Regions from separate parts of the Metabacillus sp. cB07 genome, predicted to be linked through region 3. Evidence: riboswitches for the same ligand, from Rfam matches in the RefSeq annotation. Region 3 holds a riboswitch; each other region holds the start of a gene.
What was found. Region 3 has a riboswitch for S-adenosylmethionine ahead of JOJ89_RS01165 (Na+/H+ antiporter NhaC family protein). Riboswitches for the same ligand answer to the same signal wherever they lie in the genome.

Region 1 (9,706 bases), 730 kb from region 3:
CTTATAAGATGGAAGTCCAGAGTCTGGATCAATAAAGGATTTGTTTTACATTCAAAAGCAGCAACTTGACATCCGGCGGATTCGCCGGATGTTTTTCGCGTTAGCTTATGTGACGCGAATTGTAATCGCTATCATAAATCACACAGGAAATTAGTCCTTATTTTTTATTATAATTTTCAGAAAAATGCTTGCTTTCTGCATACTCTTGCCATATGATAATAAACATAACAACAAGTGTTATATTTCCTTACATGAAAATCAGTCTTTATTATCTTTTATTAAAAGGAGTGTGTTGAGGAATGGATGCTGTCGTGCTAATGGATAATTTATGGGTCGTCATTGCAGGTATACTTGTTTTGCTCATGCAAGGAGGATTTATTCTTCTTGAAGCAGGATCTACCCGGATGAAAAACGCCGGCCATATTGCGGGCAAGACGATTTTCACAGTTGGAATTGCGTCTCTTGTGTTCTGGGCAGTTGGTTATGGATTCATTTATGGGGATGGGAATAAATTTATCGGTCTTTCAAACTTTTTTTACGGAGATGCTTCTCCTGCAACTGACGGGCTGACCACTTCCGTTGATTTCTTTTTCCAGCTCGCCTTTGCAGCAATCGCACTGACAATTGCTTTCGGGGGATTTGCAGAACGCGCTAAACTGTCCGCATATGTTATCTTCGCCGTTTTGTTCTCTGCATTGATCTATCCGGTTGTTGCCCACTGGATTTGGGGAGCGGGCTGGCTTAAGGATTTAGGCAAGCAGGACTTTGCAGGATCTACAGTTGTCCATTTGACTGGCGCGATGGCAGCACTTGCTGCAACGATTGTCTTAAAGCCAAGACTCGGAAAATATGCAAAAGACGGTACAATGAACCAGCTTTTCGGCCATAACCAGGTGTATACGGCTCTTGGCGTTTTAATCCTGTGGGTCGGCTGGTTCGGATTTAACGCAGGAAGCACATTCGGCGTATCAGACGGATTTTTCGGATATGTAGCATTAAACACGCAGCTTGCAGCTGGTGCAGGTGCCATCGCAGCGATGATTGCCGTGCGGGTGATGACCGGCAAAGCTGATATTCCTACAACTTTAAACGGCGCTCTTGCCGGACTCGTAGCCATCACTGCCTCCTGTGCATTTGTGGCCCCGTGGGCAGCCGTTGTCATCGGACTTATCGCCGGTGTTCTTGTCTACTTCAGCATGAAGCTGTTTGATAAAGCGAAAATTGATGATCCGATTTTTGCCCTCTCCGTTCACGGTGCGGCAGGCGTTTGGGGTACACTATCCACCGGTTTCTTCGCTACTCCGGAGCTTGCTGAGCGAAACGGAGGACTTGCGGGACTGTTCTACGGCGGAGGCCTTACACAGCTAGGCGTTCAGGCCATCGGCATTCTCTCATGTGCCGCGTATGCGTTCATCGTGTCTTACGTCATCCTGATTGTGATGAAAAAGGCCATGGGCACAATCCGTGTGACAGAAGAAGAAGAAATGATCGGTCTTGATATAAGTGAGCACGGCAGCTACGGCTATCCTGAATCATTCGCTTCTTTAGAAGAAGGCAAACCTGAGAAAAAAACAACAGCTTAACAGAGTGGTTTAGAGCGGTGTGATGCCGCTCTTTTTTTGTGCAGAAAAATCTGTTCAGCCCCCCCTGCCCACGGCCAGAGCGCGTTTCCTTGTGCATCCTCCTGCGGTTTCTTATAATCAGAGTAGAGAGAGAGGTGCACAAATGAAAATTGATCAGTCCATCTATTATTTTTTCCTTTTCTGGTATGCGTGCGGTGTAGTTCTTTTAAGCTTTGATATCCTTCCTCCCGCCCTTGAATGGGCAAATGTGGTGTTCCTGATAGCTGCAGGCTTGATCGGAGGCATTTATTTTGTTCGTTCATACGGAACTTCAAAAGGACTTTCCATTTCTGCAATCATCGTCTTTTTCTCCATTTTTGCAGAGCACCTCGGCGTTGAGTACGGTATATTGTTTGGTGACTACTACTACACGCAGGATTTCGGCCCTAAACTGATCGGCGTTCCCATCGCAATCGGATTTGCATGGCTGATGGTGATCGCCTCGTCACATGCACTTGCCAAAGTGATCGCCTATAAGAAGAATGTGCTGATTTATGTTCTTACAGGCTCTTTGCTTGCGGTTCTGATGGATCTGATCATTGATCCTGTCGCCTACGAGGTTAAAGAGTACTGGGTATGGCAGGCAGAAAGTTTTTACTACAACATTCCCTTTTCCAATTTTGCAGGATGGTTTATTGTCGCCTTCATTCTGCATGCTGTCATCTACTTTCTTGTACATAGTGAAATGAACGTAAGCGGCATCTGGCACAGCCGGATGGTCCTTGTTTTTATTCTGATGCAGGCCATGTTCATCCTATTGGCGCTGATCAGCAAACTGTGGCTTGCCGTTTCGGTCACCCTTGTGCTGACTGCTGCATCGCTTGCGGTTTACTATTATTCTTTAAAGAGGCTCCCTCATGATTGAAGCAGCCAAAAAGCCTTACTTTGAAAAGTTGTTTTCCCTTTATAACAGGCAGCTGTTTAAGCGCCATTTTAACGGGATCTACCTCGATGGTCCCGCCGAGCTGCCGGATCAGGCTATTATCTGCATGAATCACAGTTCGTGGTGGGACGGTCTTCTTCTTTTACACTGCAACCAGGTAAAAATAAAACACGATATTTACATCATGATGCACGAAAAAGGCCTTAAAGAATTTCCTTTTTTTAAAAAGCTCGGCGCGTTTTCTGTTAACCGAGGGAAACCGAAAGACATTGTGCTTTCTCTTCAGTATGCCGGCAGAAAACTGGATGAGGGCAAGTCCGTCTGTCTTTTCCCGCAGGGGGATGAAATGCATCTTGAGAAGCGCCCTCTCGGCTTTTTGCCCGGGGCTATTTCATTGCTTGAGAAACACCCTAACGTACCGGTTCTTCCCGTCATCTTTTACTATTCCTTTGGAGACCGGAAAAAGCAGGATCTTTTCGTCCGGATCTGTCCTCCCATAAGATACAAAGAACTTAAAGGGACATCCCGTAAAGAAAAGAACAGTTGTTTTGAAGAGCTGTTTACAAAAGAACTCGATTCCCTTAGACAGCAGGTCATTGAAAAGAACGTCAGCGGGTTTGAGAATGTGTTATAGAAGAAAGGACGTTTCCCTATGAAAAAAGCAGTCGTCATCGGAGCCGGTCTTGGAGGGCTGTCAGCGGCCATTACTCTTGCAAGCGAAGGCTTTCAGGTGGATGTCGTGGAGAAAAACAGGCATGCAGGCGGAAAGCTGATGCCTGTTTCCCTTTTAGACTATCATTTTGACTTTGGTCCAAATACGATTACCATGCCTCAGGTTTTTGACCGCGTATTTTCAAAGGCAGGCATGAGGATGAGTGACGTTCTGAACATGAAAAAGCTTGATGTTCATACGCGCAACGTATTTAGCGATGGAACGGTCTTTGATTTCACAAGCAATTCCGCATCCATGAAAGAGCAGCTGGAGAAAATCGATCCGTTTGCCGCACAGCATTATGATGAATTTCTAAAAGAAATTACAAGATTGTACAAACTGTCTGAAACGCACTTTTTCCCAAAAATGTTTCAGTCGTTTGCAGACTACCTCTCACCTTCACTTGGAACCGCGCTTCTAAAAGTCCGTCCGCTCGAGTCCATGCATCACTTTTTCAGCCGATATTTTAAAAACCCTGAGCTGATAAAGGCGTTTGACCGGTATGCGACATACATCGGCTCCTCCCCGTATATCTCTCCTGCCACTTTTTCAATGATCGCTTATCTTGAGCTTGTCCAGGGCGTTTTTTACGCAGAAGGCGGGAATGTGAAAATTGCAGAAGGATTTAAAGCAGCCGCAGAAACACTCGGCGTGCGGTTTCATTTTGGGGCGAAGGTAAGCAGGCTCGAAGTGAAAAATAAGAAGGTATCATCTGTTCTGCTTGAAGACGGACAATCTTTTCAAGCGGATGAAGTCATCATGAATGCCGACCTGCTTCAGGCTTATCCTGAACTTGTTGACGAGCAGCACCGTCCGGGATTTAAAGCTTCAAAGCGCGACAGCTACCAGCCGTCCATCTCTGCATTTGTCATTTTGGCCGGCCTGAAAAAAAGACATGGGGAGCTCCTGCACCATAATGTCTATTTCTCCAAGGATTATAAAGAGGAATTTAGTGATCTGTTTTCTGAGCATCGCTACAGCAGCGAACCGACCATCTATATCAGCAATTCCTCGTATACGGACAAAAGCGTATCCCCGTCAGGAGATAATTTGTTCATCTTGGTCAATGCCCCCGCTCTTACAAGAGAGGGCGAGCTTGCTGCCGATGCAGAAGCCTACAAGGAACGGATTTATGGTATTCTGGAGGCAAAAGGACTCGAGATCAGGAGTCAACTAGCCTGTGAAAGGGTCATAACTCCCCTTGAAATCGCAGACACGTTTGGAGCATACCGCGGAGCTCTTTACGGTATTTCAGCCAACAGAAAAATGGATGCCTTTCTCCGCCCTTCCAATTTTTCAAAAGACATCCGCAACCTATCCTTCGTCGGCGGCAGCACCCATCCCGGAGGAGGTTCGCCCATGGTAACCCTGAGCGGATTGAACGTCGGAGAGGCTGTTGCTTCAAGGTACAGAAGCTAAAAAACTGTTTCCCTGAATACGGGAAACAGTTTTTTATTAGCTCGTCACCGCTTTATCATCTCACGTCCCGCAATAAGTCCTGTAAGGCTGATCGTCATTTGGAGGAAGCTTGCAGTATTCTTCCTGTTCCGGGGAGTACGCATAAGGATTTTCCAATACACGCAGCAGCCTCTCAGTCACACTGTAATCTCCATCTGCCGCGGCTGCAAGGGCCTCTTCTACCCGGTGATTACGGGCAATAACGGCAGGGTTGCTGTTTTTCATCAACTGCAGCGAATCCTCTTTTGATTGGTGCTGCCTTCCCAGCCTCTCTTGCCAAAGACGATTCCACTTTCCAAACTCCTCTGATTGAAACAGGGCAGAGTCCCCGTATGATCCAGTCGTTAGCGACCTGAACGAATTTGTGTAATCCGCACGATGCTTCTGCATCATCTTCAGCCATTTCTGAACGAGTGACTCGTCCTCTTCTTCCTGATGAAACAAGCCCAACTTGTCCCTCATTCCATTAAGCCAGTACTGCTTATACAAATCACTGTACCCTGAGAGGGCATCCTGCGCAATCTCAACCGCCTTTTCCTCATCCTCATGAAGCAGCGGCAAAAGCGATTCAGCCAGCCTTGCAAGATTCCAGCCGCCGATGTAAGGCTGGTTTCCGTATGCATAGCGGCCGTTTACATCTATGGAGCTAAACACGGTTTCAGGATTATATGCGTCCATGAAGGCACATGGTCCGTAATCGATGGTTTCTCCGCTGATTGTCATGTTGTCGGTGTTCATGACACCGTGAATGAATCCTGCAAGCTGCCATTTCGCAATAAGTTCAGCCTGCCGGTCAATCACTTTCTTTAAAAAAGACAGATAGGCGTGTTCATTTTCTTCAATCTCCGGATCATGCCGCTTGATTGCATAGTCGGCAAGGGCCTTCAAATCCTCTACGCCTCCCCAGTTAGCCGCATACTGGAAGGTGCCGACCCTAATGTGGCTAGAAGCGATCCGGGTAAGAACCGCACCAGGCAAAAACGATTCCCTGATGACAGGGTCTCCCGTTGTGACCACCGCAAGACTCCGTGTCGTCGGGATGCCAAGACCGTGCATGGCTTCACTGATGATGTACTCCCGAAGCATCGGACCAAGGGCAGCGCGGCCGTCACCTCCCCGGGAGAATTTCGTTCTGCCTCCACCCTTCAGCTGAATATCGATTCTTCTATCATCAGGCGTCAGGTGTTCTCCAATCAGGATCGCACGGCCGTCGCCAAGCATTGTAAAATGGCCGAATTGGTGACCTGCGTATGCTTGTGCAAGCGGCTCTGCACCATCAGGAATCCGGTTTCCTGCAAAAACGGCCGCATCCTTTTTTAATGTGTCAGCATTGAGCCCGAGAGAAGCAGCCAGTTTTTCATTAAATATCACAATTTCAGGAGAACTTGCCGGGGCCGGTTTCTGACTGGCAAAAAAGAGTGACGGAAGACGCATATAGCTGTTGTCAAAGTTCCATCCGCTGATTGAATTTTTCATCCTGTCTCCTTTTCTTTCTTTAGTTGGTTATCTTTTGTTATGACCCAATTATTTCAGAGGAAGCAGAAATACTCAAGGAAAGACGCAAAAAAACAGCCCAAAACGGACTGTTTTCATTCTCCTCTATTTATTTCCCTTCCATCCACTCAGGCTTTCCGAATCCTTTAAAATCTTTGTCTATCGCTTTCTCAAACTCGTCTGATTCAACAACGGCTCTAATATCTTCGGCGATTTCAGAATCTGCGTCTTTTGTGTTCATCACAACACGATTGCGGTGCACGTCATTCATATTCTCCAGAGTCACCGCATCCGCAAGGTCCATTTTAGCCGCAAGGGCAAAGTTCCCCGGCACGGCAGATAGGTCGGCATCTTCTACAGCTCTTGGAAGCTGCGCAGCTTCAATCGGAAGGAACTTCAGTTTTTTAGGATTCTCTGTCACATCTTTTTCAGATACTTGAAGCGGGCTGACCTCTTCATTTAACTGAATCAGTCCTGCGTCCTTCAGAATATGAAGCGCCCTGGCAGCATTCGTCGGATCGTTCGGAATAGCGACTGACGCGCCATCTTTGACTTCATCAATCTTCTTTACCTTGTCTGAGTACAATCCCATTGGAGCCGTCGGCACTGTGATAATTTCCGAAAGTTCCAGTTTGCTTTGCTCAGCAAATGTTTCCATGTAAATTTTGTGCTGAAACAGGTTGGCATCGAGTTCATCATTGCCCAGGGCATTATTGGGCTGAATATAATCGTTGAACTGAACAACCTCAACTTCATATCCCTTTTTTTCAAGACCGGGTTTAATAGCCAGTTCCACCATATCTGTGTAGGGACCGGCTGATGCGCCGATTTTAATTTCTTTTTTCTCTCCGTTTGTTTCTTCTGCGCCGCACGCAGACAGGATTCCCGCTCCTGCTACTAATAATGCCAACACCATTTTCTTCATGTCTTTTTCCCCCTAGATTGAATAAAAAAATTCCTCCTTCATTCAGAAAGAGGAATCGTATGTATGACGACTTATCTTTCAGAATGAAGGACATTCTGCAGGATTTAGCACCGTTCCATTTAAGGAGGTTGCCGGACGTCGCAGGGCCTGTTCCCTCAGTCACTCTTGATAAGCAAGCTATTAAATTGAATAACGTAATCTTATACTGCGTAATGGGTTCTGTCAATCATTATTTTAGAATAATCAAAATAGTGAGATTAACAGACTGCCAAAAAGCACCGTCCCGATGAAGACGGTGCAGCGCTGAGCTGTGTTCAAAATCAGATTTGCGAAAGAATCGCATGTTTTTCTTCACTTGACACAAAATTCCGCTCACCGAACACATTGTAGTCATTCAAGCGGATTTTATTAAGGATTGCACGGTAGAAGTGTCCGGCAGCTTTCACAGGTGCGCGGGAATGCAAAGGATATTCATGCATAGTCAGCATCGCTGTATCGTAATGCTTTTCCGCTTCTGCGGCAAGATGCTCCCACACTCTGATAAATTCAGGGGTTACCTTCTGCTGCTGCAGATCAAATTCGGTCATTTTATGTTTTGCCATTACCTCTTCAGGGACGTAAATGCGGCCGCGTTCGAGATCTTCTCCGATATCCCTGAGGATGTTCGTCAGCTGCATGCCGAGTCCAAGAGCGATAGCCCCTTCGCGAAGAACGTTTGTCTTCTTCGGAGCAAGCACCGGCAAAAGCATGAGGCCGACTGTGCTTGCAACGTGATACGAATAATCAAGCACTTCTTCCATAGACTGATAGCGGATTTTGACAAGATCCATTCCCTGGCCTTTAATCATGTCCCGGAAGGCTTCCACATCCATATCGTAATTGGTGAATGTATCGTGCAGGGCCACCCACATGAAATTATCTTTAGAGTAATCCCCTCTTAGAAAAGAGTCGAATTCAGCCGTGAATTCCATTAACTCTTCACTTGGCCTCTCTCCCTCGTCTACGATGTCATCGACGATTCTGCAGAAGGCGTATACAGCCCACACTGCTTTTCTTTTTTTAGGAGGCAGAAGCGAAAAAGCTTTATAGAAAGTTTTAGAATGATGCCGGATGACTTCTTCACATTGCTGATAGGCCTGTTTTAAATCAACCACTCAGACTCACTCCTTCCCTCTCTTTGTTTTGATGATCGGATAAGATGGCAGAAACCATCAGCTTCGCCCCCTGCATAACGATCGGGATCCCGCCTCCGGGGTGGATCGAAGCTCCTGCTGCATAAACGTTTGTGAGCTTGGATGGTTTAACCTGCGGTCTGAACACGCCGGATTGGAACAAAGTCGGAGCGATGCCGAAGCTTCCTCCCTGAAAGAGTCCTTCCATTTCTTTGTCATCCGGTGTTCTGACTTTTTTCCACTGGATTGACTTTCTGAGACCGGGAAATCCTCTTTCTTCAAGCTGATCAATAACCTTTTCAACAAAACCTTCCTGTTCCCACCAGTTGATCGAGCTGCCTGATGGCACCGGCACAAGTGCGTATAAAACGCCGTGTCCCTCGGGTGCAAGTGAGGAATCGATTACAGAAGGATGAAATGCGTAGATGGAAGGATCTGACGGAACTTCTTTCGTTTCAAAGATTTCTTTCATATGCTGCTGAAAATTCGAGCCCATAAAAAACTGATGCACAGGTGAATCCGTGTAGACTTTGTCCAGTCCGAAGTAAAGCAGAACACAGCTGGATGACGCCGTATAGTTTCTTGCAGGCATTGACTCCTTTGGAATCATCTTTGATGCGCCTGGAAAGTCTCCGTTTAAAACAAAGGCATCCGCCTTGACTTCTTCTCCGTTTACAATCAGAGCTGCTGCTTGCTCTCCCTTTGTTACTACTCTTTCAACAATAGCATTTTTCATCACCTTTACGCCAGAATTTAGAAGGGCGTTTTCAAGAACCGTAACTAGGGATGCATAGCCGCCTTTCAGATAATAAATGCCGTGCTTATGCTCGCTGAATGAAATGAGCGAATAAAGGGCCGGTGAATCAAGCGGATTGCCTCCGATATAAAGTGTCTGCAGGGAATAGGCCTGCCGGATTCTCTCATCCTGAAAATAGGCTTTTAACGAGTTGTTTACAGATTTATAAGCTTTCAGGTGCACGAGCGTTTTCAGGTTGTTGCGCGTCCAGAACGTTCGCTTATCGTGAAAGGATTTCTCGAGAAACTGGTCCTTACCAAGGTTGAAGCGGATTTCCATGTCTTTCATGAACTGAACGAAGCCCTCTTCATTTCCCGGAAAGTTCTCCTTTATCTCCTGGATCTGCCGTTCAATGGAATTATATTTCGTGTACGAAGACCCGTCTTTAAAGTGCAGTTTATAAAGCGGATTGATATTGATTAATTCGTACTGATCACGGCTAATTCCTGCTTCATTCAAAATGGATGTGAGCATTTCCGGCAAAAGAACAATTGTCGGGCCCTCATCAATCCTGTACCCCTGCTCTTCTGTAAAGGCAAGCCTTCCTCCAAGTCTGTCTCTCTTTTCAAACAAACTGACCTCATATCCTTTTTTCCTGAGCATCAGAGCTGAAATAAGCCCGCCAATGCCGCCGCCCGCTATTG
Region 2 (9,706 bases), 1.6 Mb from region 3:
GTTCAGGATCACCAGGTCCTGCACCTACTAAATAAACATTCCCCATTGATAGACTCTCCTTACTTATATGAAAACTGCCTCGCTGCGTTCGGCGTGTGATGTAGTGATTCTTACAGTCTACTATATCAGGAAAACGGAGCATTTTTTAGAATATTTTTGTTAAATCAAGCCTCTTTCAATCAAAGCTTTTGTCAGCTGTTTGACACACTCTTCTACTGAGTGCTTTTCGGTGTCCATAATGATTTCGGGATGAAGAGGTTCCTCGTACGGGGCGCTGATTCCCGTAAAGTTCTTAATCTCTTCATTTCTCGCTTTTTTATAAAGACCTTTAGGATCACGCTTCTCGCATTCTTCAACAGAACATTTCACATAGACCTCAAGAAATTCATTCTCTCCGACAAGCGATCTGACAAGATCTCGGTCAGCGCGGTAGGGTGAAATAAACGCCGTCAGGACAATCTGCCCGCTTTCCACAAACAGCTTTGAAACCTCGCCGATCCGGCGGATGTTTTCTTTGCGGTCTTCTTCACCGAAGCCAAGATCACTGTTCAGTCCATGTCTCACGTTGTCTCCATCCAGCACAAATGACTGGGCGCCGCGGTCGAACAATGTCCGTGCAAATGCGTTTGCGACAGAAGACTTGCCTGAAGCAGACAGCCCTGTAAACCAGAGGATAAAGCTTTGATGCTTATTTTTATTATGCCGTTCTTCTTTTGCGATAGATGCTTGATGCCATACGATATTGCTGCTCATCATTGTTTCTCCCTTCTTACGAAACGACTTCTTTTTTTAGTCCGCTGATCAATACTTCAATCACTTCAGGCCTGCTGAATGTGCTTGGCGGCACTTCGCCGTTTCTCAGCATCTGTCTGACCTTTGTGCCTGAGAGAATGACGTGATCTGCGCTGTCATGAGGGCACGTTTTCGTTGTAGCCATACTTTCGCATTTGCTGCAGTAGAAGCTGTGGTCGAATTTCATCGGCTTAATGCCAAGCTCCGCTTCTTCAAATTGGTCAAATATCTTCTGAGCATCATATGTGCCGTAATAATCACCGACGCCTGCATGATCTCTTCCGACAATAAAATGAGTGCATCCATAATTTTTGCGGACAAGCGCGTGGAAAATCGCTTCTCTTGGTCCTGCATATCTCATCGCAGCAGGGAAAACGCCAAGCTCCACTCGTTCTTCCGGATAGTAGTTTTTAAGCAATACTTCATAGCTCTCCATGCGGATTTCTGCTGAAATATCATCAGATTTCGTTTCGCCGACAAGAGGATTCAGAAACAATCCGTCAACTGTTTTAAGGGCAGCTTTCTGGATGTATTCATGTGCTCTGTGCACAGGATTTCTTGTCTGGAAGCCGACTACGGTTTTCCAATCTTTGCTTTTAAAAATCGCTCTTGTTTCTGATGGATCAAACGTATATTCTTTAAACGGCTTATCGGGACGCTTGATCAGAGTGATTTTGCCTCCTGCATAGATGTCTTCTCTTTCATGCAGTTTTTTCACTCCGGGATGGGCGAGATCCGCTGTTCCGTAAACATTGATCGCTTCATTCGTTTTATCCGGCTCATAGAGATCTTCGATTTCAATCAGCCCATACACTTCGCCGCCATACTGAAGCTTTGCTTTTTCTCCTGTCTTCAGCGACGCTGCTGTTTCTCTTGAAACCGGAAGCGTGATCGGAATGCTCCAGACCGTGCCGTCTGCAAGTCTCATGCTGCTGACTACACTTTCATAATCCTCTTGTGTTAAAAAACCCGTAAGCGGGCTGTAGGCTCCGATTCCGATCAATTCCAGATCGCTGAGAGCCATTGCATCGATTTCGATCACCTGATCGATTTCATGTGCAGTGACTTCAGGATTGTATACATCAACTAATACTCCACCATGCGGATGTAAACTCATTTATTTTTCCTCCTAAACTGACCTTTTTAATTGGTTTTAACGTTAAATGCCTCCGCCTTCTTCATGCACGGCACGCTTTTCATCCTTTATCGCCTTCATCAGGCTCAGTGCACCTAGGGTTGCCAGCATGACACTCAGAAGAACGATAAGGGAGTACATATCCTTTTCCAAAAACAGTTTGACAAGCATATACGATATGGCAAGTGAAAACAGCGGTGAAACAATCCAGATTCGGATGATTTTCTTCACAATGTGCTTTTGAAGAATCTCGCTTCCGCTTTTCGCCATTCCAAGTCCGATAATAGCTGATGAGGTCACCTGAGTCAGAGGGACGGGAAGTCCGAAAATGGAACTGGCAATCACAAGTCCTGCTCCTGTACCGGAAATCAGAATGCCTTCAGGCTTTGAATACCGGGTAATTTTCTTACCGTTTGTTTCAAGCACTTTTTTGCCGAGAAAAATCGCTCCAAGAGCAACAAATGCTCCTCCGAGCAGGGTCCCGTCCGGCACCGAAATCAGGCCGGCCCCGACAAGCGGCCCCACTGCGTTTGCCACATTGTTCATTCCAGCTGAGAAAGCCTCGAAAAATCCGGCCAGTATCAGGATGCCTGTAAGGAGCGGACGGTCTTTAAAGAACGGTTTATGCTGCACTTTATAAAGCCCTTTGCCGAACAGCCAGGCAATTCCGAAAGCTGCGACAGGAACAATCACCCAGAACATCATGATAATCATCAGTGATTTAATAAATAGGATCTGATAGGCAATTCCCACTCCCACAACGGCTCCAACCGTCACCTCGCTTGTTGAAAGCGGGATTCCCAGCAGGTTTGCAAGAAACAGCGAGCTTGTCGCAGACAAAATAATGATCAGAACAACTTTCACATCAATGATATCCTGCGGAATAATTCCGGCACTTATTGTCTTAACAACCTCTCCCCCGCCAAGATACGCGCCTGCAAAAACACCGATGGCGCATATAAATAGGGCATGCCGGGCTTTCGGAACTGCACCGGAACCGTAAGCTACTCCCATGGAAGCAGCGGCCCCGCTCGCTCCAATATTCATGGCGAAAAAGAGACTGATGGCAAGCGCACCCAGTTCAAGCACGGCAATCCCTCCTTATCCATGCAGGCCGCATTCTGTTTTGCCCTGGCCGCTCCATCTGCCTGAGCGCAGATCATCTGCACTGAACGCAGGCTGCGTGCAGTGGAAACAGCCGATGCTAGGATATCCCTGATCATGGAGCGGATTATAAGGGAGGTCATTTTTATGAACATAGCGCCAGACATCTTTCCACGTCCAGTGAATGAGAGGACAGACTTTTACCGACTGAAACTTGTCGTCTTTATTGATAAATTGCACATGTTTCCTTGTTTCAGACTGCTCTCTCCGAAGCCCTGAAATCCACGCTTCTGACTGAGAGAGTGTTTCATTCAGCGGCTGAAGCTTTCTGATTGCACAGCATTGATTCGGATTTGTTTCCCACAGCTTATCTCCATGCTGTTCAGCTTGTTCTGCAAGGGTAAGGGCAGGTTTTTTCATCGTGATTCGGAGCTTGGGATACTTTTCTTTTACACGTTCAATGGTTTCATATGTTTCCTTGAAATGAACATCTGTATCAAGAAACACAATCGACGCATCCGGTTTTACTTTTGAAATCAGGTCAATGAGAACCATGCCCTCAATGCCAAAGCTGCAGGCATAGACAATCTCTTCGCCGTAATGGCCGTAAGCCCACTTCAGCACATTCAATGCGCCGCTGTACCCGTCGTCTGTTTCAAAAGTCTGTTCTTGCTCATGCCATGTTTTGTATGTCAGCATGCTGATCTTCTCCTCACTTTTCAGGTCCCGCACAAAAAGCTTTTACCATCAGGACAGGAGCCCGCTTTTGTCAAAACGCCTCCGGTTTGTCCGGTCAGCATCCTCATTTCATTCTGATTTTTTCATTTTTCTCAAGCTGAATCACTTTTCCGTCCTGAACGATCAATGTCACAGAACCATAGCTCATTGTGTTCAGCATTTCCTTAAGCCTGTCGATGACCGCGTCAAGTTGTTGATCAGTACCCACAGTGGTCCCCCGTTTCTTACCCATTAAAAAAAGCCTTCCGGTTTGAAAGACTGTTCAGGCATCAACCTTATCTTCCAAAATGGGTTTCATTTTGCTGGATGTAGCACCTTGCACGCATGCAGGTTGCCGGGCTTCACCGGGCCAGTTCCCTCCGCCTCTCTGGATAAGTTTATTATATTTTTCTAAATTTTATCACAATTGAAGACTATGTCAATCATAGTTTTTCTATCGGAATTAAAAAACATCTCTTTTTTTAGAACTAATTATAAAAAAGTGCTAGATTAACAGGGTTTGAATAAGGTGTACTAAAGTTCGTCCGGGAGGTGGGAGTTATTTTTCATTTATTAAGTGCAGCTGTCTTTTTTTATGCTTTAGGCGGATTTTCATTAGCTTATGCGGCAATGGAGATTGATGACCCAGCCATTTTTGAAAAAATGAAAGAGGAACGAGGAGTGATGAAGTGTTTCGGGGTGATCGGTTTTGCGGGATTTAAACTCAGCGGGAAATGGCTGCCTGCACCCTGGCAGAAAAAAGGATTCAGAATTGGCTTTTTGCTGATCAGCACACTGGCTTTTTCCGGCAGCATGCTGATATGGAAATAAAAAAGGCATCAGCTCTTCCTGATGCCTTTTCTCTTTATACGTTCAGCCATTCTTCTGAAGAGGGATTTTCACGCCATTTCTTCAGCTTGGCTAAGTCTTCTTTTTGAATGGAGCCTTTTTTCAGAGCTGTTTCAATCAGAGATGAATAGTCCGTCAGTGATACGGAATGAATGCCTTCTTCCTCAAGCATCTCTGTCCCTTTTTGCAGTTCATATGTGAAAATGGATACAGCGCCGATCACTTCGCATCCGGCTTCTCTCAGAGCTTTAACGGCCGTGATGACGCTTCCTCCGGTTGAAATCAAATCCTCCACTACTACCACTTTCTGTCCTTCCCGGATCTTTCCTTCAATCTGATTGCCCTTTCCGTGACCCTTTGGCTTGCTTCTCACATAGGACATCGGCAGATTCAGAAGATCACTTACCCATGCAGCATGAGGAATTCCTGCAGTAGCCGTGCCTGCTATCATTTCAGCTTGGGGATAATGCTCTCTGATCAGAGCGGACAGACCTTCTGCAATGTTTTTTCTTACTTCCGGATAAGAAAGCGTGAGGCGGTTATCACAGTAGATCGGTGATTTGAGCCCGCTTGACCAGGTAAACGGATCATTCGGGCTAAGGAATACAGCTTCGATTGTCAGCAGTTGTTCGGCAATTTGATGGTTCATACAGGCAGTCCCTCCCAGGCGTTTTTCATTTCAGTATAGGCGGCAAGCGGATCCGGTGCTTTGGTGATGCTCCGTCCGACCACAATTCCGGTTGACCCAAGCTCTCTCGCTTTTTCAGGAGTTGCCACCCTGACCTGGTCATTTACTGCATCTCCGCTCATGCGTATGCCGGGTGTTACGGTCATAAACGAGGCTGGAAGCTCGCTGTAGATGCGGGGCACCTCCAGAGAAGAGCAGACAATACCGTCAAGGCCGCTTTTCGCCGCAAGCTTAGCGTAGCTTAGCACCGTATCATCAAGGCTTTTGCTGATCAGCAATTCGTTCTTCAGCATCTCTTGCGATGTGCTTGTCAGCTGAGTGACAGCAATGCAGGCGGGACGCTTGGACCCTGCAGGTGTTCCGGCCTCAAGACCTTCCATTGCAGATTCCATCATGGCACTGCCGCCGGCAGCATGCACATTGACAAGATTGACTCCGAGTCCGGCAAGACCCCTCATCGCTTTTTTCACTGTTTCCGGAATATCATGGAGCTTAAGATCAAGGAAAATCTCATGTCCGTCTGATTTCAGCTGATCTATGATTGCAGGACCTTCCCGGTAAAAGAGCTCCATGCCTACTTTTACATACAGCTTCTGTCCGGACATCTTTTTTAGGAATTCTCCTGTTTCCGAAGCATCCTTAAAATCAAGCGCGATAATCAGCGGTCTCTCGTTCATGCTTATAGCTCCTTCCGATGCATTCTGTAATGTGGTCAAACCCGTACTTTTTAAGTACATGAGGCAGTTCTTCAATGATTTCAGGGCAGACAAACGGATTCACAAAGTTGGCTGTTCCTACGGCTACGGCGCTTGCTCCAGCGTACATGAATTCAAGAACGTCCTCTGCTGTCTGAACACCGCCCATGCCGATAATCGGAATAGATACAGCCTGGCTGACTTCATGAATCATGCGGATGGCTACCGGTTTGATCGCTGGGCCGGATAAGCCGCCTGTGCGGTTTGCAAGAACCGGCTTTCCTGTTTTCAAATCCAGCCTCATTCCGATTAGCGTGTTGATCATCGTTAATCCATCTGCTCCAGCCGCTTCGATGGCTTTGGCAATTTCAGTGATATTGCTGACGTTCGGTGACAGCTTGACATAAACAGGCACCTCTGACACAGCTTTTACTGCGCGCGTAAGGGAAGCTGCCATCTCAGGGTTTGTACCGAATGCAATTCCTCCGGTTTTAACATTCGGACAGGAAATGTTCAGTTCAAGCGCGTGGACATTTTTCGCCTTGCTGATTTCTCTTGCAACTTCGACATAATCTTCCTCTGCTGAGCCCGCCACATTTGCAAGAACCGGCACATCGAATGACTCAAGCCAGGGAAGCTCATTTTCAAGGATTCCATTTTGTCCCGGGTTTTGCAGGCCAATTGCATTGAGCATGCCCGCTTCTGTTTCAGCCACCCTCGGCGTAGGATTTCCAAACCGCGGTTCGGCTGTTGCTGCTTTGATCATGATGGCTCCAAGTTTGTTCAGGTCATAAAGGCCGGCGAATTCTTTACCGAATCCAAAGCAGCCTGATGCCGGCATAATCGGATTTTTGAGTGAAAGTCCCGGAAGTTCAACATTCAGCATGACAGCACAACCTCTCCTGCTTTAAATACCGGCCCGTCGGTGCACACTTTTTTATAAGATGTGCCATTCGGGTCATCTGCTGTATGGCACACACATGCAAAGCATGCACCGATTCCGCAGCCCATTCTTTCTTCAAGAGAGAGAAAAACAGGCTTGTCAGGAAAAAGATTTTGGAGGTTTGCAAGCATGGGGGTCGGACCGCATGCGAAAAGAGCGTCAAAATCGATGCTGCGCTCTTTGATGCAGTCTGTGACGAACCCTTTCGTCCCGTATGAACCATCTGCCGTCGCAATATAGGTTTCTCCGAGTTTCTTAAACTCACTTTCATAGAAAACCTGATTCGCAGACTGGAAACCGAGTACGTGGCGGACGTTAACACCCTTTGCAAGCAGACGCCTTGAAAGCTCGTATAAAGGAGGGACTCCGATGCCGCCTCCGACAAGAAGCGCTGTATCTCCCTGATCCAGGCTTTCCGGATCAAATCCGTTTCCAAGCGGGCCGAGCACATCGACCAGTTCTCCTTCTTTCCTTGCAGAAAGGAGCTTCGTGCCCGCTCCCTCTGCCCGGTAGATCATCGTGAATTCCCGCTTTTCTTTCTCTATTTTTGCAATGCTGATCGGTCTTCTTAAAAGAGGAGATGCTGCACTTGAAACTTTGATATGAACGAACTGGCCGGGCTGGTTCATCTCATCGACCAGACTCCCTTTTAATGTAAGTTCATAAATTCCCTCAGCAATTTCTCTCTGTCCGGCAATGATCATCCATTCTTTTCGGATCAAGCGTACGTCACCTCTTTGCTGATAACTCGTTTTGGCATTTGTTCTGTTGAGAAGGTCATTGACTCTAAAACTCTTAAAATCGCTTTTGCTGTGTCAAGGGATGTGAGACACGGGATGCCGTTTTCAACCGACTCGCGTCTGATTCTGAAGCCATCGCGCTGCGGCTGTTTCCCTTTTGTCAGTGTATTGATGACGAACTGAGCTTCGCCCGTGCGGATAATATCCAGCATAGTAGGAGACTCACTGCCGATTTTGCCGACGATTCTCGCTTCTACCCCGTTCTCATGCAGGTAGCCGGCTGTTCCGCTTGTTGCCATGATCTGATAGCCGATTGCACTGAAGCGGCGGGCTACCTCCAGACCTTCTTCTTTATCTTTGTCCGCGATTGTCAGAAGGACCTGTCCGTAGTTCTGCACTTTCATTCCTGATGCGATTAGGCCTTTATAAAGAGCTTTTTCAAGAGTTGTATCTTTTCCCATCACTTCGCCTGTCGATTTCATTTCAGGGCCGAGCGTAATATCCACTCTGCGCAGCTTTTCAAAAGAGAAGACCGGCACTTTGACATAGACGCCCTCGCTTTCAGGCTGAATGCCCGTTTCATACCCAAGCTCCGGCAATGATTTGCCGAGTATCACCTTCGTTGCAAGATTTGCCATCGGCACGCCTGTTATTTTGCTTAAGAAAGGAACCGTGCGGCTTGATCTTGGATTCACTTCGATGACAAATACTTCATCTTTATAGATGACAAACTGAATGTTCAGAAGCCCTTTAATGTTTAATCCCCTTGCAAGTGCGATTGTCCGTTCAGTAATCGTCTTTTTGATATCTTCCGTCAGTGTTTGCGGAGGATATACAGCGATAGAATCTCCGGAGTGGACCCCTGCACGCTCGATATGCTCCATAATTCCAGGAATAAAGACGTTTTTGCCGTCTGAGATCGCATCAACTTCTATTTCTTTTCCAGTTAAATATTTATCGATCAGTACCGGGTGCTGCGGATTTACTTTTACAGCATTTTTCATGTAATGCAGCAGATCATTTTCCTCATGCACGATCTCCATCGCACGTCCGCCGAGAACATATGACGGTCTGACAAGAACCGGATAGCGGATGGATGAAGCAATGGCAACCGCCTCTTCTACAGATGTCGCCGTTTTTCCAAGAGGCTGGGGAATGCCGAGAGTGTTTAATGTGTGCTCAAATTTATCTCTGTTTTCCGCACGGTCCAAATCCTCAAGAGATGTTCCGAGAATCTTGACGCCTCTTGCTTCAAGTTCATCCGCAAGGTTTATCGCTGTCTGTCCCCCGAACTGAACGACTACCCCTTTAGGCTTTTCAAGTTCGATGATGTGCATCACATCTTCCGCCGTCAGCGGCTCAAAGTAAAGCTTATCAGAGATGCTGAAATCGGTTGAGACGGTTTCAGGATTGTTGTTGATGATAATCGCTTCATATCCGGCTTCTTTAATGGCCCATACGGAGTGTACGGTTGCATAATCGAATTCTACCCCCTGGCCGATTCGGATTGGTCCTGAACCAAGGACAATCACACTTTCTTTATCTGTAACAGCTGATTCATTCTCATCCTCATACGTGCCGTAGAAGTAAGGTGTTTCAGATTCGAATTCTGCTGCGCATGTATCAACTGTTTTATAGACCGGGAACAAGTTCAGCTGTTTTCTGAATTTGTATACCTCCCGCTCTGTTGTTTTCCAAAGTTCAGCAACAGCGATATCAGAAAAGCCCATCTTTTTCGCTTTTTCAAGGACAATTGCATCAAACTTCGCTTCTTCAATAACACGCTCAAACTTGATGATATTTTCAATTTTCACAAGGAAGAAAAGGTCAATTCCGCTCCACTCATGAATCGTTTCAATTGATACGCCTCTTCTGATTGCTTCAGAAAGATAGAACAGCCTCTCGTCTCCTGCTCTGCGGATTCGCTTTTCAATCTTTTCATCGCTGAAATCGGCTGCGTGTTTCAGATCGATATGGTATTGATCCGCTTCAAGTGAACGGACGGCTTTTAGAAGGGATTCTTCAAGCGTTCTGCCGATCGCC
Region 3 (9,706 bases):
GTCAATGGAGCCGAATATCCGAGGTGAACAAGCTGATCTGCCGTCTGATATCCCATCTTCTCGTACAGCTTGATTGCCCGGTCATTATGCGAAAGTGCTTCAAGTGTAGCCGTGTGGACTCCTTCTTTTTCATAGATGGACAGGACTTCTTCCATCATCTTTTTCCCGACGCCTTTGCTTCGGAATGCAGGGGCAACTCCGGTGCCTCCGTTCCAGGAGACGTTTTTGCCGTCAATGGACCTGACGCCGTTTAAGATCAGTCCGACGGGTTCGGTTCCGTCAAAAGCCACAATGGACAGCGCGGGTGAAAGATTCTCAAATACAAGTCTGTTCAGAAAGGCTTCAAGTGTGAGAGTCATATCAAAATCATAGCCTTCAAACCCCTTGTTCCATGCAATCAGTGCATCTTGAAGTGTACATTGGGACAGCCGTTTACATGTAATCATTCTCTCTCCCCTTTTCTTACGTACATAAACACCATTTCTTCAAGTGTCTTCATCTGTTCCCGGAACGGATAATCGTTTCCGATGACAGAATAATGAAGGCAGGTGCCGTCAATTGTTCCCCATACCAATGACGAGATAATAGCGGGATCCGCATCCGGCCGGAATTCCAGCTGATCAATTCCTTCCTGCAAAACCTCCATCAGCAGCGTCCGGTAAACCTCTTCATACCGTGCGGTCATCACCCGTTTCAGCTCTTCATCCCGTCCTGAATGAATCCAAAACTCAAGGTGAACCCCGATCATCCGCTGCCAGTCCGGTGAAAGCTTGATCTCCAGATAGTTTTTGAAGAACTGTCTGAGTTTCTCTTCGGCCGTTTCCTTTTTACGGAAACGTTCTTTTAACCCTGCTATATTCTCTTCCGTCTTCCTTTGCATCAGCTGCAGATAAATGTCTTCCTTGCTTTTGAAATAGTTATAGATGGCTCCTTTGCTCAATCCGGATTCAGCTACAATGTCATCGATGGTGGCCAGCTGAAATCCTTTTTCCCCGAATGCCTTCAGAGAGCTGTCCAGAATATGCCGCTTCTTCTTCTCCTTATATTCCTCTGATACAATTGGAGCCATTTGCAGCCCGCCCTTCTTTTTTTAAAACCGACTATATAGTCCATATTATTCCATACACAGTGAAAAATTCAAACAATTTTGATTATAGATCGAGTAAAAACTGCTTTTGAATGTGCATCATATAAGACCGCTGGAAAGAGGAGGAAATAATGATATGATAAATTTATACGCCCTTCGAAGAGAAATGCATCAACAAATTGTTACTCCTTGGCGGAATAAATATTACCTTTTTGAGGTGGAAAATGATCATAGAGACTTTGGAATCTTTGAAAGCGAATCTAGATGGAGATGGTAGATTTCGAATTCATTTAAATGATGGTACGGCAGCAGATAAGAAATGTTTGTTTTTTGAACCCGCTTCATTACAAGAAATAAATGAGTTTAAATTTGATTTACCGGATGACTATAAGACGTTTTTGACCTTACATAATGGTGGAAGAATATTCACTGATGATTGGGGGAGTGGCATTTTTGTCCATAGTTTAAAGGAAATAATACAAGAAACTCTCTCTATTTCTCATCTAATTCCGGAAAAATACTTTTGTGTAATTAGATACGCAGATGTAGGATATTTTTTAATAGACGAACAAAAAGTTGAAAGAGGGGAAAAAGATTATTTATTGTATGAGGACATTGATACTAGCAATCCTCCACAAAACCTTAAAATGACCTTTGAAGAGTTTATAGAAAAACTAATTAAATTTGAAGGTGAATTATTCTGGTTAAAATGAAATAAATAGAAAAAGTGCCGATACGGAATTGTATCGGCACTTTTTCCACTTCTTTATTTCCACATTGCATCATTAACAAAAAATTAAAATAATTTAGATCTTAACTCGAGTTAAATCTGCCATTTGACTTTTGCACCGCAACCCCTTAATGTAGTAAAGGTATTTTTTAAAACACACATATCATCTTCTTATTAAGAGAGGCAGAGGGACTGGCCCTGTGATGCCTCGGCAGCGGACTCGCAATCCTTGTGAGTGCTGTGCCAATTCCAGCAAGCCATGCGCTTGAAAAATGAGAAGAGCTTATTTCCATTCCGGATATAGGATCTCTTCTTGTTATCAAGAAGAGATCTTTTTTTATGCAGTCAGTTTTTATCTGCAGAGAGCGGAACACTATGATTACGGAAGAAACGAAAGGTGGTTATTATGAAGACAAAAGCTAACGGCTGGGCACTTTTGCCCCTCGTTATTTTCATCGGACTATTTGTGGGATCGGGCATCATCACAGGAGACTTCTATAAAATGCCGATCCTTGTGGCAATCCTTGTTGCCGCAGCAGCAGCCCTTATCATGAACCGGAAAGAAAGCTTCACATCAAAAGTGGAGAGTTTCTCAAAAGGAGCGGGACACCCTGACTTAATGATCATGGTCTTTATCTTTATTCTTGCGGGTGCTTTTTCGGAAGTGGCAAAAGGAATGGGCGCCGTTGAGTCGACGGTTAACCTGGCACTGTCCTTCCTGCCTCAGAGCCTGCTGATTGCAGGGCTGTTCATCATCGGCGCGTTTATCTCGCTTGCGATGGGTACCTCTACAGGTACGATTGCCGCTCTTGCTCCGATTGGAGTCGGAATAAGTACAGAGGCAGACATTTCAGTGGCTCTTGCAATGGGTGCCATTATTGGCGGGGCCATGTTCGGAGATAACTTGTCGTTCATCTCGGATACAACTATTGCAGCTGTCCGAACACAGCAAACAGAAATGCGGGACAAATTCAAAGCAAATTTCTTTATCGTGCTGCCCGCAGCCATTATTACGTGCATTGTGCTTGTCGTCATCACACTGGGCGGACAGGCACCAGTTACACCTGAAGCGTACAGCTGGGTAAAAATGCTTCCATACATCGGGGTTCTTGCAGCAGCACTGCTTGGAGTAAATGTCATTGCTGTTTTAGCAGGAGGCATTATCCTCGGCGGAGTTATTGGAATGGCAGACGGAAGCTACACACTAACAGCGTTTCTGCAGAAAATAACAGACGGCATCATGGGAATGGCTGAGCTTGTCATTCTTTCGCTCCTGATTGGCGGTATGGTAGAGCTGATCAAGCGAAACGGCGGCATTCACTTCATTCTTGAAACCATGACGAAGCGTATTTCTTCTAAAAGAGGGGCAGAATTTGCGATTGCGGGCCTTGTCAGCTCTACGAACCTTGCAACGGCAAACAACACAATCTCGATTATTGCAACGGGCCCTCTTGCCAAAGATATGGCGGACAAGTATGAAATCGATAAACGTAAATCAGCAAGTCTTCTCGATATCTTCTCATGCAGCATCCAGGGACTGATCCCATACGGTGCGCAGATCCTTTCAGCGGCTGAATTTGCTTCCATCTCCCCGACAAGCATTCTGCCGTACTCCTTTTATCCGGTACTGATTGCTCTATGTGGTATTGTGGCGATTTTGATACAGTTTCCGCGGTTTAAAAGAAAAGCAGCGTAAGAAAAAACAGCGTCCTAAATAACACGGTAAATCATATATCAATCAGCATACTAATTTGCATAGAAATTAGTATGCTTTTTTTGATATTCGCAGGAAAATCCACCTTCCCTTTATTGGTAATCCGACACGTTTCCTGCTGCATTTTCTTTTTTTGATCTTCAAAGGAAAAAGTAGTTGACACCAAAAATAAATTTATGATATCATTAAAAATTTGATAAAAAATAATCTATATGTTAAGCTTTAGAAGGTTACCATATATGGAGGTGGATTATTTGTTTCAAATTGGCGATAACATTGTTTATCCAATGCACGGAGTCGGTATCATTAAAGCTATAGAAGATAAGGAAATATCAGGGAAAAACCAGCAATATTATGTCATAAATATGTTAATAGGCAATATGCAAGTCATGATTCCTACGGATAAAATACTGAGTTCACGTATACGCCCAGTTACTGACATACTTGCATTAAAGCACATCATACACATTTTTCAGCATGGAGAATCAGATAGATTACTGTCGTGGAAACAAAGGTATAAAGTGAACACGGACAAAATTAAAACCGGCAACATACAAGAAGGTGCTGAAGTTATACGTGATTTAATGCGTATGAAGAAAGAAAAAGCACTTAATACAAGCGAAAAAAAAATGCTGGATAGCGCACATGAATTTTTGATTAGTGAACTGGGAGTCATTAAAGGAATCACTGATCATCAAATAAATAGTTTCTGTTAAGGCTGATTATAGATAATGTCTTACAACTTCCTGAATCTTACGGGAATGTGATTATTATTAAAAGCAAATCTTTTCAAAAACAGCCCACTTCTTCAGCTCACTATTAGAGCATTCACCTCTTTTGTTATTTCTGCAATCTAATCCATTTCTATTTTTTTAATTTCTTTTACGAACGTTTGAAGTTTCATCAAAAAACTCGATAAAATAGTTATTTTTGCAATCCTGACTCACACTGGCGCGGACAAGGAGCCGTAAGGATGAAAGAGAGGTAGGGCTTTCATTGTTTTAGGTATACAAAATAGTATCCAGTCCGGTTATTTCCAGAAAAAAATAATCAATATTGAATGGTGATTTTTTCTTCTTAATGTAAAAAAGATAATCGAATTGGTAACACCATATGGTCAAATATAAAAGAGGCTGGGCTTCGAATAATTCACCTTTTTCTGTGTTATTCAGGAATTCACCCTGCTGCCTTAGTGGTTGGCAGTGAATTTTCATATTTTAATTTAAAAAGTATAAAAGCCGGTGACATTTTACTCCTCGTAAAATGTCACCGGCTTTTTCAGTTCAGAGGAGGGTTTTGTCCCAGCCTCTTTTTATTTTTTCATTAATCCATACAGCAGAAACTGAATGGTATATTCTTTTTCCGCCTCATCATCCCAATCCAAATCCGGAAGAAGAATAAACCTTGCAAACAAAAAGCCCATAATGCTGGTCACAATCATCCTCAGCACCGTTTCAGGCGGCATTTTAACCATTTCCCCTTTTTCCTGAAAGAAAACGATAAGCTCCTTCAGCTTTTCCATGGCGTGTGTTTCAATAACTTTTCTGATTTCCCCTCTAAATTCTTCGTGAAAGAATACTTCCTGAAGAAGAATTTTTACGACAGGCTGATTTTTTTTCACAAATTCATACCGGTTCTCCAGGATAAATCGCATGAGCTGCTCGGGATCTTCATGCTTTTGCTTAGAAATCTCTCCGATAAAGTTCTTCACGAGAAACGGAGCTGCAAATTTGGTGATCGTTGGCTTTACGATTGCAAACAGCAGATCCTTTTTCGTCTGATAATGCCTGAAGATTGTGCCCTCTGCGACACCGGCTTTCTTCGCAATTTCACTTGTTGATGCAGCTGCAAATCCTTTATCGGCAAATATTTCAATGGCCGCTTCCACGACCTTTTTCTGTTTATCGCTCATTTTCACATCTTCATCGGTCAGCCTCAATAGCTCTTCAATGGAAAAGTGTTCACTCATTTAAAAAACTCCTCATTCATCAATACATTAATTATATCTGAAAATGAGCAGTCACTACAGTCTTCTCACTTTTTTCAAAGCAAAGATGTTCAGAACAAGAAATAAAACGGCAAATCCAAGCAGCACATATACATCATTCGCAATATGCTCCCAGCCATTTCCCCTGATCATGATTTCCTGCAGAGCATCGGCACCATATTTCAGAGGCATAGCGTAACTGACGGCCTGAAGCCACTCCGCCATCGTTTCCAGCTTAAACAGACCTGAAAAGAACACCTGCGGGACGATGATCAGCGGAATGAACTGAAACATCTGCAGCTCATTGCCGGCAAACGCAGAAAGGAGCGTGCCGAGCGTCAAAGAGGTCATGGCAAGCAAGAAGGTTATGAGAAGCACGTAAAAGTAAGAGCCTTCCATCATCATATCCAGAACACTGATCGAGAAAGCGGAAATCAGGATCGCCTGAAAGGTTGTAAAGATACCAAACCCTATCACATAACCAAGGACAAGCTCATAGCGTTTAAGCGGCGTTGCCATAATCCGGTCGAGTGTCCCGCTTGTGCGTTCGCGCAGAAACGAAACACCTGAAATTAAAAAGACAAAGAAGAAAATAAAGACACCAATTAGAACCGGACCAATGTAATCAAAAGAAGACATTTCCTCTGATCCATGCACGTATGAAATGTCTGCCTTCCCTTGCTGTCCGGGCTGTGCGCTTTTTTGTATCAGCCCGAGTACAGACTTACTGACGCTTGGATCTGATCCCTCAACCAATATCTCCTGTTTCCCTTGATCAACACCAAGAAATGCATCAAGATCTTTCTCTTCGATGTAGTCTTTGCCTGCATTTTTGCTGAACTCCTCCACCTCTGCGCCATTTTTCTCCAAAGCAGCGACAAGCTGTTCAGGAGCTCCATGCACTCCGATTTTCGGTGTATAGGCTTCACTGTCAAAAATAAAGTGCATCAGCGTCAAGATAAACAGGGGCGCCACAAGCATAAGCGCAAGTGTCCGCTTATCGCGGAAAAACTGCTGAATGATTCTGATCACAATGGCCATCACTCTCATTTTCGCTCACCTCCGTATGCTAAAAATGCCCCTTCTATGGTCGCCGTTTTTGCTTCGCTTTTCAGTTCTTCTGGCGTACCCGCTGCAATAAGCTTTCCATCTCTCACAAAACCGATTCTGCCGCATTTTTCTGCTTCATCCATCACATGCGTAGTCACGACAATAGCCGTACCGGACTGCCTGATCCGCTCGAGCTCCTCCCATATGGACTGCCTTAGAATCGGATCAATTCCAACGGTCGGTTCATCAAGAACTAAAACCTGCGGTTCATTCAGCATGGCAATAGCAAGCGATAACCGGCGCTTCATTCCTCCCGAGTAGTCTCCGGTCCGCTTTCCGGCATGCTCAGCAAGATTGACAAGATCAAGCACGTATTCAATTCTTTCCTTTTTGTTCTTTCCTCTCAGTCCGCTTAACGAAGCAAAAAAGGACACATTCTCTTTTCCGGTAAGCTCAGAGTACAAAGCATCTGACTGCGCCATAAATCCTATATTCTTAAGCATATTCAAATCCGGCATCCGGACGCCAAGGACACTTGCCTCTCCATTGGTTGGCTCTTCAATTCCCACAATCATTTTGATGATTGTTGTTTTTCCTGAACCGGATGGTCCGAGCAGTCCGAAGATCTCCCCTTTATCGACTTTAAATGTTACATCTTGAATAACTTCTTTCTTTCCGAATGACTTTGAAACAGACTGAAGTACGATAGCTGGTTCACTCATCGTTTCCCCTCCGATCTTTACATGTGAGTGATTACTCACTTATAATATATGACACAGAGGACGTTTTGTAAAGTGAGTAATCACTTATTTTTTGCAGAAAAAAAGCAAACCTTAAAAAAGGTTCGCCTCTATTTCAATAGCCGCTTCACAATCTTCAAGCTGTTTTTCGCATTCGGATAACGGAAGCTAAAATCAAATCTGGTTGTCTGATTCAGAACGCTTTTATAGTGAGAAAAAGCATCGAAGCTGAATTTGCCGTGATAGTTGCCCATTCCGCTTTCTCCTACTCCTCCAAACGGCAGGTGCGGAGTTGCGATATGCATGAGCGTATCATTGATGCAGCCTCCTCCAAAAGAAACCCTGCTGACCACCTGCTCTTCTGTCTCCTTGCCTGAAGTAAATAAATAAAGCGCAAGCGGTTTAGGACGTGCCTGGATAAAAGAGATGGCTTCTTCAAGCTCCCTGTACTGGAGTACAGGGAAAACCGGTCCGAAGATCTCCTCCTGCATGACAGGAGAATCTGTGCTTACATCCCCAAGGATGGTCGGAGCAATAGTAAGCGTCTCTTTCTTTGACCCGCCTCCATAAAAAATGGTCCCTTCCTTGATGAACTCTGTCAGACGGTCAAAATGCTTTTCGCTGATCATTCGGCTGTACTTTTCATTCTGGAGAGGATCCTTGCCGAACATTTGCTCAATTTCTGACTTGAGCAGGGTCATAAATTCCTCTTTTATGTCTTCATGAACCATTAAATAGTCAGGTGCAATACAGGTTTGACCTGCATTTGTAAATTTTCCGAAAGCAATTCTGCGGGCTGAGAGCTTAAGGTCAGCGTCATTGTGGACAATACATGGACTTTTCCCGCCAAGTTCAAGAGTAACAGGTGTCAGATGCTTCGATGCTGCCTCCATCACAATTTTGCCGACCTGCACGCTGCCGGTAAAGAAAATCGTATCGAATTTCTCTGCCAGCAGTTGCTGATTGGTTTCAATTCCGCCTTCAATAACGGCGATGTACTCCTTTGGAAACGTCTCTTCAATCATACGTTTCAGCAGGCCGGATACAGCAGGAGCGAATTCAGAAGGTTTTAATACGGCCGTATTCCCTGCCGATATGGCACCGACAAGCGGCGATAAAGCAAGCTGGAAGGGATAGTTCCACGGGGCGATAATCAGCGCGGTTCCATAAGGTTCAGGAACAATTCTTCCTCTCGTGCCGATATGGGTAACCGCCGTTTTTACTTTTTCAGGAGCTGCCCACTTTTTTAAATGTTTGCCGGCAAAAGAGATCTCTTCAAGAAGGATCCCGATTTCCGTTGTATAAGCCTCAAACTCAGATTTGTTTAAGTCTTTATTCAGTGCATCTATAATGGCCTGCTCGTTTCTTTTTATCGACTTGCGGAGACGAACCAGGTTTTTTTTGCGGTCTTCGAGTTTTCTTGTATGTCCTTTTAAAAAATACTCTCTTTGGGCCGCAAGAATGGATTGTATGTTGTCCATATTATTATTACCGCCTTTCAAGTGTTTATATGTTTAATCTCATAAACGTATAGTACACGATATGAAGTGATCGTGTCAAACCTTTGACACCTGGATTCATTCAAACAGGCAAGTTTAAACGGCAGTCCGGCCGGTGACGCCACTTTTCTTAGGGTACGGACAGGGTTGTGGCGTCATTTCGGGGAGTTGCGCCACTTTCACTTATGATGCAATCAGGGTTGTGGCGTCACTCCGGCGAGTTGAGCCACTTTTCCTTATATTACAGACAGCTTTGTGGCGTCATTCTAGGGAGTTGTGCCACTTTTCCTTATATTGCAGACAGCTTTGTGGCGTCACTCCGGCGAGTTGCGCCACTTTCACTTATATTGCCAACAGCTTTGTGGCGTCACTCCGGTGAGTTGCGCCACTTTCACTTATAATGCGAACAGCTTTGTGGCGTCATTCTAGGGAGTTGTGCCACTTTCCCTTATAACGCAACAAGCTTTTTGCGCCACTCCCTCAGCACCTACAAGAATCAACCTTTCCAATACTCAAACATCGGTCCATTTTCCCCGAAAAAAGGATCATGTGAAGGCAGCGGCACTTGCTTAATCCGGCTGATGGCTTCCTCGTATTCTTCCGGTTTTCCGGTGCACATATCCATTTCCTGATTGTCAGGATAGGCCCCCATGACTTGGAAGTCCGCATCTTTTTGCAGGCATTTATGGCCGACTCCGGCCGGAATGATGGCTACATCCCCTTTTTCCAATAGAAGCTTGCGTCCTTCCTCTCCTCCAAAAAGCACCTCGGCCCTTCCGCCGAGTACGCCAAGCACCTCATGGGCGGAACTGTGAAAGTGATGATAAGTATAGACACCGTTGACCCATGCTCCGTTCCAGCTGTTTCTTTTCAAAGCATGTTCAAATTCTTCTTTATCA

Region 1: another riboswitch for S-adenosylmethionine. It lies ahead of JOJ89_RS04685 (MetQ/NlpA family ABC transporter substrate-binding protein); the one in region 3 lies ahead of JOJ89_RS01165 (Na+/H+ antiporter NhaC family protein).
Region 2: another riboswitch for S-adenosylmethionine. It lies ahead of JOJ89_RS09095 (YezD family protein); the one in region 3 lies ahead of JOJ89_RS01165 (Na+/H+ antiporter NhaC family protein).

What each region holds. Positions count from the first base shown of each region.
Region 1 is NZ_CP069296.1:927,315-937,020, reverse strand. It holds gene JOJ89_RS04715 (MATE family efflux transporter) at 1-69, shown strand, start outside; gene JOJ89_RS04710 (ammonium transporter) at 300-1,583, shown strand; gene JOJ89_RS04705 (carotenoid biosynthesis protein) at 1,726-2,487, shown strand; gene JOJ89_RS04700 (lysophospholipid acyltransferase family protein) at 2,480-3,139, shown strand; gene JOJ89_RS04695 (phytoene desaturase family protein) at 3,158-4,636, shown strand; gene JOJ89_RS04690 (protein adenylyltransferase SelO) at 4,697-6,151, opposite strand; gene JOJ89_RS04685 (MetQ/NlpA family ABC transporter substrate-binding protein) at 6,279-7,094, opposite strand; SAM riboswitch class I at 7,163-7,269, opposite strand; gene JOJ89_RS04680 (phytoene/squalene synthase family protein) at 7,415-8,248, opposite strand; gene JOJ89_RS04675 (phytoene desaturase family protein) at 8,241-9,706, opposite strand, start outside.
Region 2 is NZ_CP069296.1:1,809,491-1,819,196, reverse strand. It holds gene cobA (uroporphyrinogen-III C-methyltransferase) at 1-46, opposite strand, end outside; gene cysC (adenylyl-sulfate kinase) at 160-753, opposite strand; gene sat (sulfate adenylyltransferase) at 770-1,909, opposite strand; gene JOJ89_RS09105 (sulfate permease) at 1,952-2,974, opposite strand; gene JOJ89_RS09100 (phosphoadenylyl-sulfate reductase) at 3,029-3,730, opposite strand; gene JOJ89_RS09095 (YezD family protein) at 3,834-3,977, opposite strand; SAM riboswitch class I at 4,042-4,147, opposite strand; gene JOJ89_RS09090 (hypothetical protein) at 4,301-4,579, shown strand; gene pyrE (orotate phosphoribosyltransferase) at 4,614-5,246, opposite strand; gene pyrF (orotidine-5'-phosphate decarboxylase) at 5,243-5,962, opposite strand; gene JOJ89_RS09075 (dihydroorotate dehydrogenase) at 5,931-6,866, opposite strand; gene JOJ89_RS09070 (dihydroorotate dehydrogenase electron transfer subunit) at 6,860-7,645, opposite strand; gene carB (carbamoyl-phosphate synthase large subunit) at 7,642-9,706, opposite strand, start outside.
Region 3 is NZ_CP069296.1:196,159-205,864, reverse strand. It holds gene JOJ89_RS01180 (GNAT family N-acetyltransferase) at 1-446, opposite strand, end outside; gene JOJ89_RS01175 (TetR/AcrR family transcriptional regulator) at 443-1,069, opposite strand; gene JOJ89_RS01170 (SMI1/KNR4 family protein) at 1,312-1,800, shown strand; SAM riboswitch class I at 1,986-2,096, shown strand; gene JOJ89_RS01165 (Na+/H+ antiporter NhaC family protein) at 2,221-3,513, shown strand; gene JOJ89_RS01160 (CarD family transcriptional regulator) at 3,771-4,247, shown strand; gene JOJ89_RS01155 (TetR/AcrR family transcriptional regulator) at 4,844-5,500, opposite strand; gene JOJ89_RS01150 (ABC transporter permease) at 5,555-6,568, opposite strand; gene JOJ89_RS01145 (ABC transporter ATP-binding protein) at 6,565-7,290, opposite strand; gene JOJ89_RS01140 (aldehyde dehydrogenase) at 7,419-8,789, opposite strand; gene JOJ89_RS01135 (cupin domain-containing protein) at 9,304-9,706, opposite strand, start outside.